One region of the Sulfuriflexus mobilis genome, then DNA from elsewhere that is predicted to be linked to it. Evidence: predicted binding sites of a transcription regulator. Region 1 holds the regulator's gene; each other region holds the start of a gene.
The links. The regulator FNR, encoded in region 1, switches genes on or off when oxygen is low (the NO sensors DNR and NnrR bind a similar motif). The targets are predictions, from matches to a motif close to TTGATNTANATCAA.

Region 1 (3,286 bases):
CCACCTACACAACTACCGTTCCAGAAATCCCAGCCCGATTCCGCGGTAGGCGTCGCGTCCCAACCCTCACGACCTCCATCTTCGATGACGTGTTGCTCGTCCTTCAACTTTGGTGTGTAGACACTGCGCCGACAACAGGCCAGTTCGTCTTTGTAGAAATCTTTTTCAGTAAACCACGGGCCTTTTTCCAGCACCAGTACCGAGTAACCCGCCTCTGACAAGGCCAATGCCACCGGACCACCCCCGGCGCCACTACCAACAATGCAAATGTCATAGTGCTTGTTCATAAGCGATAGTAGACCTTGCTGGCCGGTGGTTGCGGAAAACCCGGCTGATGTTCGAGCCAACGCCAACCGATGCCGTTCGTGTTGCCGCCATATGCAGGTGCGGTTAATAAGGCCTCGATGAGGTAGGTCAGCAGGGTCGATAACCAGTTCTCACCGGCACGGCTCTGCGCGACCTTACGCAAGACTGATTCCTTTGCCGCAGTATTCAGTTCAACAAACCTTAGCGAAAACTGTTCTTTGGCAAGCCCATTCAGCCACTTTACCCCGCTTTGAATAAAGTCTTTTTCTGACTGTTCAATATCATGATGATCAATGACATTTTTCAGGTATTGCGTGGCATTGATCTGTCTGGCCCCCGGGGCCTCGGCATTGGAAGGGAATAAGTGTTCCTGCACGGCAGCCAGGGTCAGCCAGGGTTCTTTTACTCGCCAGGCAGGTGTCTCGCCGGCAATGGCATCGACAGGGGCCGCGCTCACAAAGGGTAAGGCGGCCGTGCCGGCACAGGCGGCCAGGAAACGACGGCGCGCATTCAGGCGCTGCTGTTTGGCGAGTACCGATGCCGGTACCTGCTTGTCCCACTCGTCGAGTCGCTTACTCATGTGCGTTCAATGCAGTTTGTTTGTGGTCTTAGCCGTTTTTGTTTTCTGCCGCCAGCGTTCGATAAACGCCAGAAAACGTTGTGCCGAATACTCCCCGTTTTCCAATAACTCGGCCGTGTCTTTTGAGTACAGTACTGAACCATCACTCCTGGAAACATAAAAATGCGGATAACCAATCACCCTGGGGAAGGCGGAAAGAAACTCACGGTTCTCGTTCTCGTCACTGACGTTGACTTTTAAGACGACAAAGTTTTCGTAAAGTTTCGCTTTTACTGTTTTGTTGCCGGCAATGAACCGCTCCAGCTTGTTGCACCATGCACACCAGTTACCCCCCAGCTCAATCAGGATACGGCGCTGTGTAGCCTGGGCGTTGGCAATGGCCTCGCGACCATCAACAAAGGGATCACGATTCGGGTCGTAGATGCGACTGTATTCAGGCAGGCGCTCAACGTCGGCGGCTGCCGCGGTGGTAATAAAAAAGGCAATAATCAGGAGGAGGTGTTTCATAAGCCGCATGTGTTTTACATACACCCCGCAGGCCCGGATTAAATCTGTTGTCAGGCGGCGAGGCTTTCCAGTCCACCGATGTCGAGCAGGCGTATGTTTTTGTTATCAATATGCAGCATACCAATCTCCTGCAAGTGTGCAAGCTGGCGACTGACCGTCTCGAAGGCAAGACCAAGATAGTTACCAATATCCTGGCGTGTCATGGGCAGGCGTAGTTGATCACCATCAAAGCCACGCTTGAGCAGGCGTTCGCGAAGGTTCAACAAAAACCGGGCCAGACGTTGCTCGGCCGAGGTGCTGCCAATCATCATGAGCATACTCTGGTCACGGCGGATCTCCCGGCTCATGATACAGGCCAGGTCATGTTGCAGACTGGGCAGCTGCCGTTGAAGTTGCTCGAGTGCATCGAATGGTAGTTCACAGAACTCGGTCTTTTCCAGGGCGACGGCATTACAACTATGGGTACTGGAATCGATGGCATCCAGACCGAGTACCTCACCGGTCAGGTGGAAACCCGTGATCTGCTCCTTGCCGTCAAGTGTTATACCATAGGATTTAACGGCCCCGTGTTGGATCGCATAAAGCGAAGTAAACTTGTCGCCACTACGATAGAGATATTCACCCTTCTTTAAGGGTGTACGACGTTTCACGAGGTGGTCCATCAGGCTTAGCGCCTCGCCATCCAGCGACACGGGCAGACACAGGCGGCGCACACCACAATCCTCACAGGCCGGCCTGACGTGAAAAACATTGTCGGTGTTAGTTGGCTTACTCATGCGTTTCCTGAATCTATGGCTTTTTCTTGTTTAAACACTATTGTGACTAAACACATTATATAAGTATAGCGTCTAATTGGCTGAATAACCTGTGTTATCAGGGGATATTCACCTGACCGCCTCTGTCGTAGTGTTTCCCTCTGCGATATACTCAGACAACTATTCACTGCCACAAGGCAGACGCCGCATGCCCGAGCTTATCGACAGCTTTAACCGACCCATCGAATACCTGCGTCTTTCTGTCACAGACCGTTGCGACCTGCGCTGTAATTACTGCATGCCCAGGGACTTTCATGACTTTGAGGATCAGGAACATATCCTCAGCTTCGAGGAAATTGAACGGGTAGTTGGCATATTTGGCACCCTCGGGGTGAAACGCGTCCGCCTCACCGGTGGTGAACCACTGGTGCGCAAGGGCCTGCCCGAGCTTGCCGCGAGGCTTTCGGCACTGCCCGGCATCGAGGACCTTTCCCTCTCCACCAATGCCGTACGCCTTGCCAAACACGCCGAGGCGCTGGCGCAGGCCGGGATTTCACGGATTAATGTCAGCCTCGATTCCCTGCGTCCCGAGCGTTTTAAAGAAATCACGAGCGGCAAGCTGGAGAAGGTCATTGATGGCCTGATGGCGGCAAAACAGGCGGGATTTCAACCGATTAAGCTAAATATGGTCGCCATGCGCGGCGTCAATGACGACGAATTCGAGGACATGGTCGATTTCTGCCTCGAACACAATTTCACCCTGCGCTTCATCGAGACCATGCCAATGGGCGACACCGGCCGTGGCGCAACGGATTATTACCTCAGCCTGCAAACCGTGAAACAACAACTGTCCGAACGCTATGAGCTGGTGCCCGGCGTTATGGCCGGCGGCGGCCCGGCCAAATATATGCAGGTGGCCGACACCGACCTGCGCATCGGCTTTATCACGCCGATCTCCCAGCACTTTTGTGAGACCTGCAACCGCGTGCGCCTGTCCGCCGACGGCACCCTTTATTTGTGCCTGGGCCAGGATGACAAACTCGAACTGCGTCCACTGCTGCGCCGGGGGGTTAGTGATGATGGCCTGCGCGAGGCCATTCTCGGCGCCATCGCCCGCAAACCCGAAAAGCATGAATTC
Region 2 (3,286 bases), 750 kb from region 1:
AATCCCGACAATCAATGCCCAGCTCGGCATTCATGACGGCAAAATCGAGGGCAAAGTGACAAATCAGGGCCTGGATCACGCGACGGCGGATGCGGTCATCCTCGCTCAGACGCATACCACGCAGCAGGGGTAACTGCTCGGCCTCGATCGCCGCGTAATACGGCCCCACTTCGCGCTGGTTCTGGCTGTAGCTGTCGCCGATCTGGCCAATTGCCGTCACGCCAAGGGCAATGAGATCACAGTCGGCGTGCGTTGAATAACCCTGGAAGTTGCGATGCAGTTTGCCCTCACGCTGGGCCACGGCCAGTTCATCATCCGGGCGGGCAAAGTGGTCCATACCGATATAGACATAACCGGCCTTGCCGAGGTGTTCGATACTGGCCTGCAGGATATCGAGCTTGGTCTGCGCGTCCGGTAGCTCATCGTCATTAATACGGCGTTGTGGCTTGAACAGGGTCGGCATGTGCGCATAGTTAAACAGCGACAGGCGATCCGGTTCGGCCTGCAGCACCCGGTCCAGGGTGCGGATAAAACTCTCTGTCGTCTGGTGCGGCAGGCCATACATGAGGTCCAGGCTGATCGAACGAAAACCCTCTGCACGCGCGGCATCGATCACCGCGAAGGTCTCCTGCTCTGACTGAATGCGGTTCACCGCCTGTTGTACACGTTCGTCGAGATCCTGCACCCCCAGGCTCAGGCGGTTAAAACCGATTTCTCGCAATACGGCGATGGTCTCGACACTGGCCTCACGTGGGTCAATCTCAATGGAATACTCGCCCGTGGCATCATCGGCAAGGCTAAAGTGTTGACGGATGCATTGCATCAACTCAGTCATTTGTGCATGACTGATAAAGGTCGGCGTGCCGCCACCCCAGTGTAATTGTTCGACTACGCGATGACTGTCGAACAAGGCCGCCTGCATGGCGATTTCCTTGTGCAGGTGTTGCAGATAGGGAATAGCGCGTGACCTGTCCTTGGTGACGATCTTGTTACAGGCGCAGTAGTAACAAATCGTGTCGCAAAATGGCAGGTGCACATACAGGGACAATGGCCGCGAAACCGCAGCGGCCTGACTGTCGGCAATACAGGCACGGTAATCCTGTTCGGTGAATGCCGTCGTAAACTGTGGCGCGGTCGGGTAAGAAGTATAACGGGGGCCACTGATGTCGTATTTCTTCAGCAGCTCCAGGTCAAAGACGACTTGTTGTTCGATCTGTTTCATGCGTCTAATGACTTCTCCAGTGAATAGTGCAGGAATTATGCAGCCCCCACCGGCCGGTAACTATGATCTGGATCAATCCTCGTCAATATCCAGGCCATGTTAGGTTTCATACTGGTAGCCTTTATCCCGCCGCGCGCAGCTGACCGGCAAATTCCTGCTGATGTTCCCTGACCTGCTTCGAGGTTAACAGGAAAACACCCTCACCACCGCGTTCAAATTCCAGCCAGAGGAAGGGTACCAGCGGGAAGCGTTCAACCAGTGCCCCGGCGCTGTTACCGACTTCGACAACGAGAATACCCTCCTCGTTTAACCAGTGACTTGCCTCGGCGAGAATTTCAACACAGGCATCCAGGCCGTCATCCCCGGAGGCCAGACCCAGTTCGGGTTCATGGTGATATTCCTCCGGCAGCGAGGCCATTTCCTCAGCCGATACATAAGGTGGGTTACTGACGATAATGTCATAACGCTGCGGTGGCAGATCGGAGAATAGATTAGATTCGTAAAGATTTAACACCCCTTCCATACCATGCTGCGCAATATTTTTCTCTGCCACGGCAAGGGCATCTGTCGAGATGTCTGCGGCATCGACCTGTGCATACGGAAAGGCGTGTGCGCAGGCAATTGCAATACAGGCACTACCCGTGCACATATCCAGCACATGGCCGACCTGTTCGGGCTCGACCCATGGTTCAAACTGCTGCTCGATCAATTCCGCGATAGGTGAACGCGGCACCAGTACACGTTCGTCTACATAAAATGACAAGCCGGCAAACCAGGCCTGATTTGTCAGATAGGGCACCGGGATGCGTTTTTCATAACGTTGTCGGAGCAGGTCAAAGACGCGTTGTTTTTCATCGCGCGTCAGATTGGCAGAAAAGAGTTCCGGCGCCAGTCCATGCTGCAGGTGCAGGGCATGCAGTACCAGGGTCAGGGCATCGTCTACGGCATTGCTGGTGCCATGGCCGTAATGCAGGCCAGCCTCGTTAAAACGACTCGCTCCCCAGCGAATAAAATCGGTGAGGCTATGCAGTTCTTCTCTCGGCAGTTGTGACGGGCTCATGTATTGGTACGAACAACAGCAATCTCTTCCGTGGTCCAGTCGTAATGCTTGCGCTTGCGCTTGTAATACTTCTGGATGACGACGCCACGAACACTGAAGGCCTCGACCATCTCGACGGTTTCATAGGCATCATTGAGGGGCTTCATGTATTTCTTGCCGTTTTCTTCGACGTACTGGCGAAAATGGGTTTCGCCCAGGTAGTCGAGCACCACATAGGAACCGTTGCCACAAGGCGCGGCCTGATCGACGATAATGATCGCACCGTCTTCGAACTCAGGCTCCATGCTGTCACCCAGTGCCTGCAGGGCAAACGGTTCAGTTACGTCTGAGGTACATCCACCACTCATGGCTTACTCCTGGTTGATCATTCTTGGGTTGAACGCTATTGGTCTGCGCACACTATAAGGAATAGGGTGGCTGGCTAAATCAGTAGGCTTGGCAGTCTAGGGCGCGCGGCCATGAAGTCAAGTAAAAAGCGGAGAAACCCGGCCATTACCCCGCAAAATCGGCCAAATGCACGGGCTGGCGGCGTGCGCCCCACTGCCCCGGTTCGGCCTCGAAGACCCCGGCACAGGCCGTACCACACTGCTTACACTGGCCCTTTTCATCAAGCTGCCAGGCTTTCAATTCATACCAGTCACGGACAATGAGTTTTTCCCCACAGCTGTGGCAATAGGTGGTACCGCCCTCCTCATCGTGAACATTGCCGGTATAGGCATAACGCACACCATTTTTGATGGCGATTTCACGCGCCCGGGTCAGGGTCTCGTATGGTGTCGACGGCACATCCATCATTTTATAATCGGGGTGAAAGGCGGTAAAGTGCATCGGCATATCCGGGCCAAGGTGCTCCACCACCCACTGTGTCATTTCCTCGATTTCCTTCTCACTGTCGTTCTTACCGGGGATCAATAGCGTGGTCGTTTCCAGCCAGACGTCCGTTTCATGTTTAATGTATTGCAAGGTGTCCAGCACTGGCTGCAGGTGGCCACCTGTGATCTTGT
Region 3 (3,286 bases), 260 kb from region 1:
CCAGACGGAGAACCAGACTTCATCACCTTTGGCATTGAACTCAGGCTGTACAACACGTTTGGGGCCCTCACCCAGCTTCGCCCAGTCAGCAATTGGCAGAACCGTATAAGGCTTGTCGATGTTCTTTAAATCGAACACGGCAACTGATTGACTGACTGCGCTATCTGGATTTAAAGGTGTGTCAACATACAGATGGCTGGATTTTGGATGAGTCTTGATAAACAGCGAGCCTCCCCCCTGCCCCTTCAGTGTGCGCACAACTTTCCAGGCATTCTTCTTATGGCCTTTTGGATCTGTGCCAATCAAAGAGATGGTGTCATCACCCAGGTGACTGGTTGCCCATACCGGACCGTATTTTGAATCCTTGAAATTGGCGCCACGTCCAGGATGAGGAATCTGACCAACATCAACCAATGCCTCCAGCTTGGAGGTTTTTGAATCCACTACCGCGATCTTGTTTGATTTGTTGGCTGCAGTCAGGAAGTAACGCAAAGATGAATCCCAGCCACCATCATGCAGATAACGCGCTGCATTCACAGTAGTAACCTGGAGATTTTCCAGGTCCGAATAATTCACCATCAGGATCTTGCCGGTTTCCTTGACGTTGACAATGAATTCCGGTTTCTCGTGTGATCCAACAATTGCGGCTACACGAGGTTCCGGATGATATTCCTGTGTATCTACAGTCATACCACGCGTTGCCACGATTTTCAGCGGTTCCAGGGTATCACCCTTCATAATGGTGTACTGCGGTGGCCAATATGAACCTGCAATGGCATAAGTATCTTCATAGCCCTTGTATTTGGAGGTTTCTACTGATCGCGCCTCCATACCGACCTTGATCTCGGCAACGTTGTCAGGCGTCTTCATCCACAGGTCAATCAGATTGATCTTGGCATCACGACCAATAACATAAAGGTAACGACCTGAGGTTGACATGCGTGATATATGAACCGCATAACCTGTCTTGACTATGTTGATAATCTTTTTGCTATCACCGTCAATGATGGCGACCTCCCCTGTATCACGCAGGGTGACCGAGAAGACATTTTTCAGATTATATTTGTTCTCCTGCTTTTTAGGGCGCTTATTTACCGGAACAAGAACCTTCCAGCTATCCCTGATTTCTTTCATGCCATATTCTGGGGGCACGGGTGGCTCATGCTGCAAATAACGCGCCATTAAATCGACATCTTTTTGTGCTAGCTCACCTGACGAACCAAAGTTTGGCATACCACCAGGGGAACCATAGCCAATGAAAGCCTTCAGGTACTCAGTTCCCTTGGGTAAGGTAATATCCGGGGTTAACGGCTTACCCGTGGCGCCTTTGCGTAAAACACCATGACAACCGGCACAACGTTCAAAGAAGATTGTCTTGGCACGGGCAAATTCATCCTCGCTTATTGCTGGTGCACCGGGTGTGAGTTGCTCCTTTGCTGCGCCTGGGTCAATAGGTACTGGCGCACCCTTGTAACGCATTTCTTCTTCAGGCGTTCCAGGATGCTCACCCGTTGCCGCATACCCCGCAGTACCGGCTAGAACCCCGGCCAGTATCACGCTTGTAATAGACAGTTTCGTATAGTTCATAACAGCTTCCTCATAGAGTGGTTATGGTTAGAAATATCAATCCCCTATGTTTGGAAAACTATTACTTATATTTCAGAAGTTCCTTGATATAGGTCAAGCGAGAAAACCTGAGGAGGCGCGGAAAAAATAAAAAAATCCCTACATATATAAATAACTATATATATCAATATATTATTTCTGCATAGACTCACTCAATTTACTGGTACGTTCTCTTTTTTTACGTTTTTCTGCCAGCGGTGGGCATTTATAGGCATTCCAGTAGGTGACCTGGCAATCCAGACAATAATGGCATTCATTGGCATTAATCTCACCAGTTGAGCGTATGGCGCGGACTTCACATTCATTTCTGCAGATCTGGCAGGGTCGCCCACATTCTTTGTAGCGTCGTAGCCACTCAAAAATTCGAAATTTAGACGGGAACGTTAGTGCCGCCCCAAGCGGGCAAACATAGCGACAATAAAATTTTCGATTAAATGCAGATATCAATAACAATCCAGCAGCATAGAGCACATAACTCCATTCCCGGGCAAAGCGTAATGTTACCGCGGTTTTAAAAGGTTCTACTTCAGCCAGTTTTTCCGCCATAACCAATGACTGCATCGATACTGCAAATAATCCCAGCAAAATAATATATTTAATCGCCCATAAACGTTCATGCACGACTTCAGGGAATTCGAATGTTGGGCACTTACAACGCTCCGTAATACGAAAAATCAATTCCTGCATGGCGCCAAAAGGGCAAAGCCAGCCGCAATACACGCCACGGCCCCACAATAGAACCGTGACTGCAACAAAGCCCCATAAAAGAAACATCATCGGGTCAATAAGAAAATTATCCCAGCTGAAACCATGCATAAAAGAATTAACAAAGGTAAAGATATTGACAATTGAAAGTTGTGCCAGCGAATACCAGCCAATAAAGACTACCGTGTAGATGAGGAATCCAGTACGCAAATAGATTAAAAAAGTTGGGTGCTGTGCAATCCAGTCCTGCATAACCAGAATCAGCATCAATACGGCCAGACCAAGAATTAAAACTGAAATCTGGAACACTTTGCCGCGCCAGACATAAATCCAAATTGGTTCTTCATCAAATGCTTTCGTCTGGGCCAATATTTCACCGTCGAGACTCAACAGGCCACGTGCCTCTGCGACTTTACGCATTGATTGATTTATCGTCGCATTAAGCACCATAACCGTAATGGTTGCACCGCTGATGGAATCAATCGATTTATATCCATCTCGATCCCTGCCACCAACTTTTATTTTGTCATTAACATATTTATTTAGATACTGATCTATGAACGCCTGTAAATCCGCATCGGATATACCCACCACAAGAATAGGTTCCTCGTGGTGTACTATCTTCAACCCCACGATCTTGCCCTCTATATCAAAACCAACCAGGGTTCGTATTGGTTTACCTGAGTAGGCGGGAATTTTTATAACATCATCTGTGTAATAGACATAACCCAGGACATTCGAGCCTTTAAGTACCGCAGCAGATGCTGGTTGGCCTTCAAGATCACCAACACCATCAGCTTCTGGAAAGAATTTCTGGATTAATGGAAAATGATCCTGAATTCCCGCAGCAGCAACCTGCCCGCTGACAATCAGTAATATAAAGATGATTGCCAGGTTTCGGACTTTGTGTAGATATTCTTTCAATGTTTCACCATACAATGAAAATGATCATTTA

Region 2: hemN (oxygen-independent coproporphyrinogen III oxidase) is a predicted target of FNR. The motif match lies at 1,285-1,298, and genes of this name have one in related genera.
Region 3: EL386_RS00420 (nitrite reductase) is a predicted target of FNR. The motif match lies at 1,671-1,684, and genes of this name have one in related genera.

The regions. Positions count from the first base shown of each region.
Region 1 covers NZ_AP018725.1:2,935,032-2,938,317, forward strand. Annotated here, with positions in the region: gene EL386_RS14680 (GMC family oxidoreductase) at 1-287, opposite strand, end outside; gene EL386_RS14685 (gluconate 2-dehydrogenase subunit 3 family protein) at 284-886, opposite strand; gene EL386_RS14690 (thioredoxin family protein) at 893-1,393, opposite strand; gene fnr (fumarate/nitrate reduction transcriptional regulator Fnr) at 1,444-2,169, opposite strand; gene moaA (GTP 3',8-cyclase MoaA) at 2,357-3,286, shown strand, end outside.
Region 2 covers NZ_AP018725.1:2,189,631-2,192,916, forward strand. Annotated here, with positions in the region: gene hemN (oxygen-independent coproporphyrinogen III oxidase) at 1-1,213, opposite strand, end outside; gene prmB (50S ribosomal protein L3 N(5)-glutamine methyltransferase) at 1,344-2,282, opposite strand; gene EL386_RS10700 (S24 family peptidase) at 2,279-2,629, opposite strand; gene amrS (AmmeMemoRadiSam system radical SAM enzyme) at 2,775-3,286, opposite strand, start outside.
Region 3 covers NZ_AP018725.1:87,607-90,892, reverse strand. Annotated here, with positions in the region: gene EL386_RS00420 (nitrite reductase) at 1-1,587, opposite strand, end outside; gene EL386_RS00415 (NosR/NirI family protein) at 1,759-3,255, opposite strand.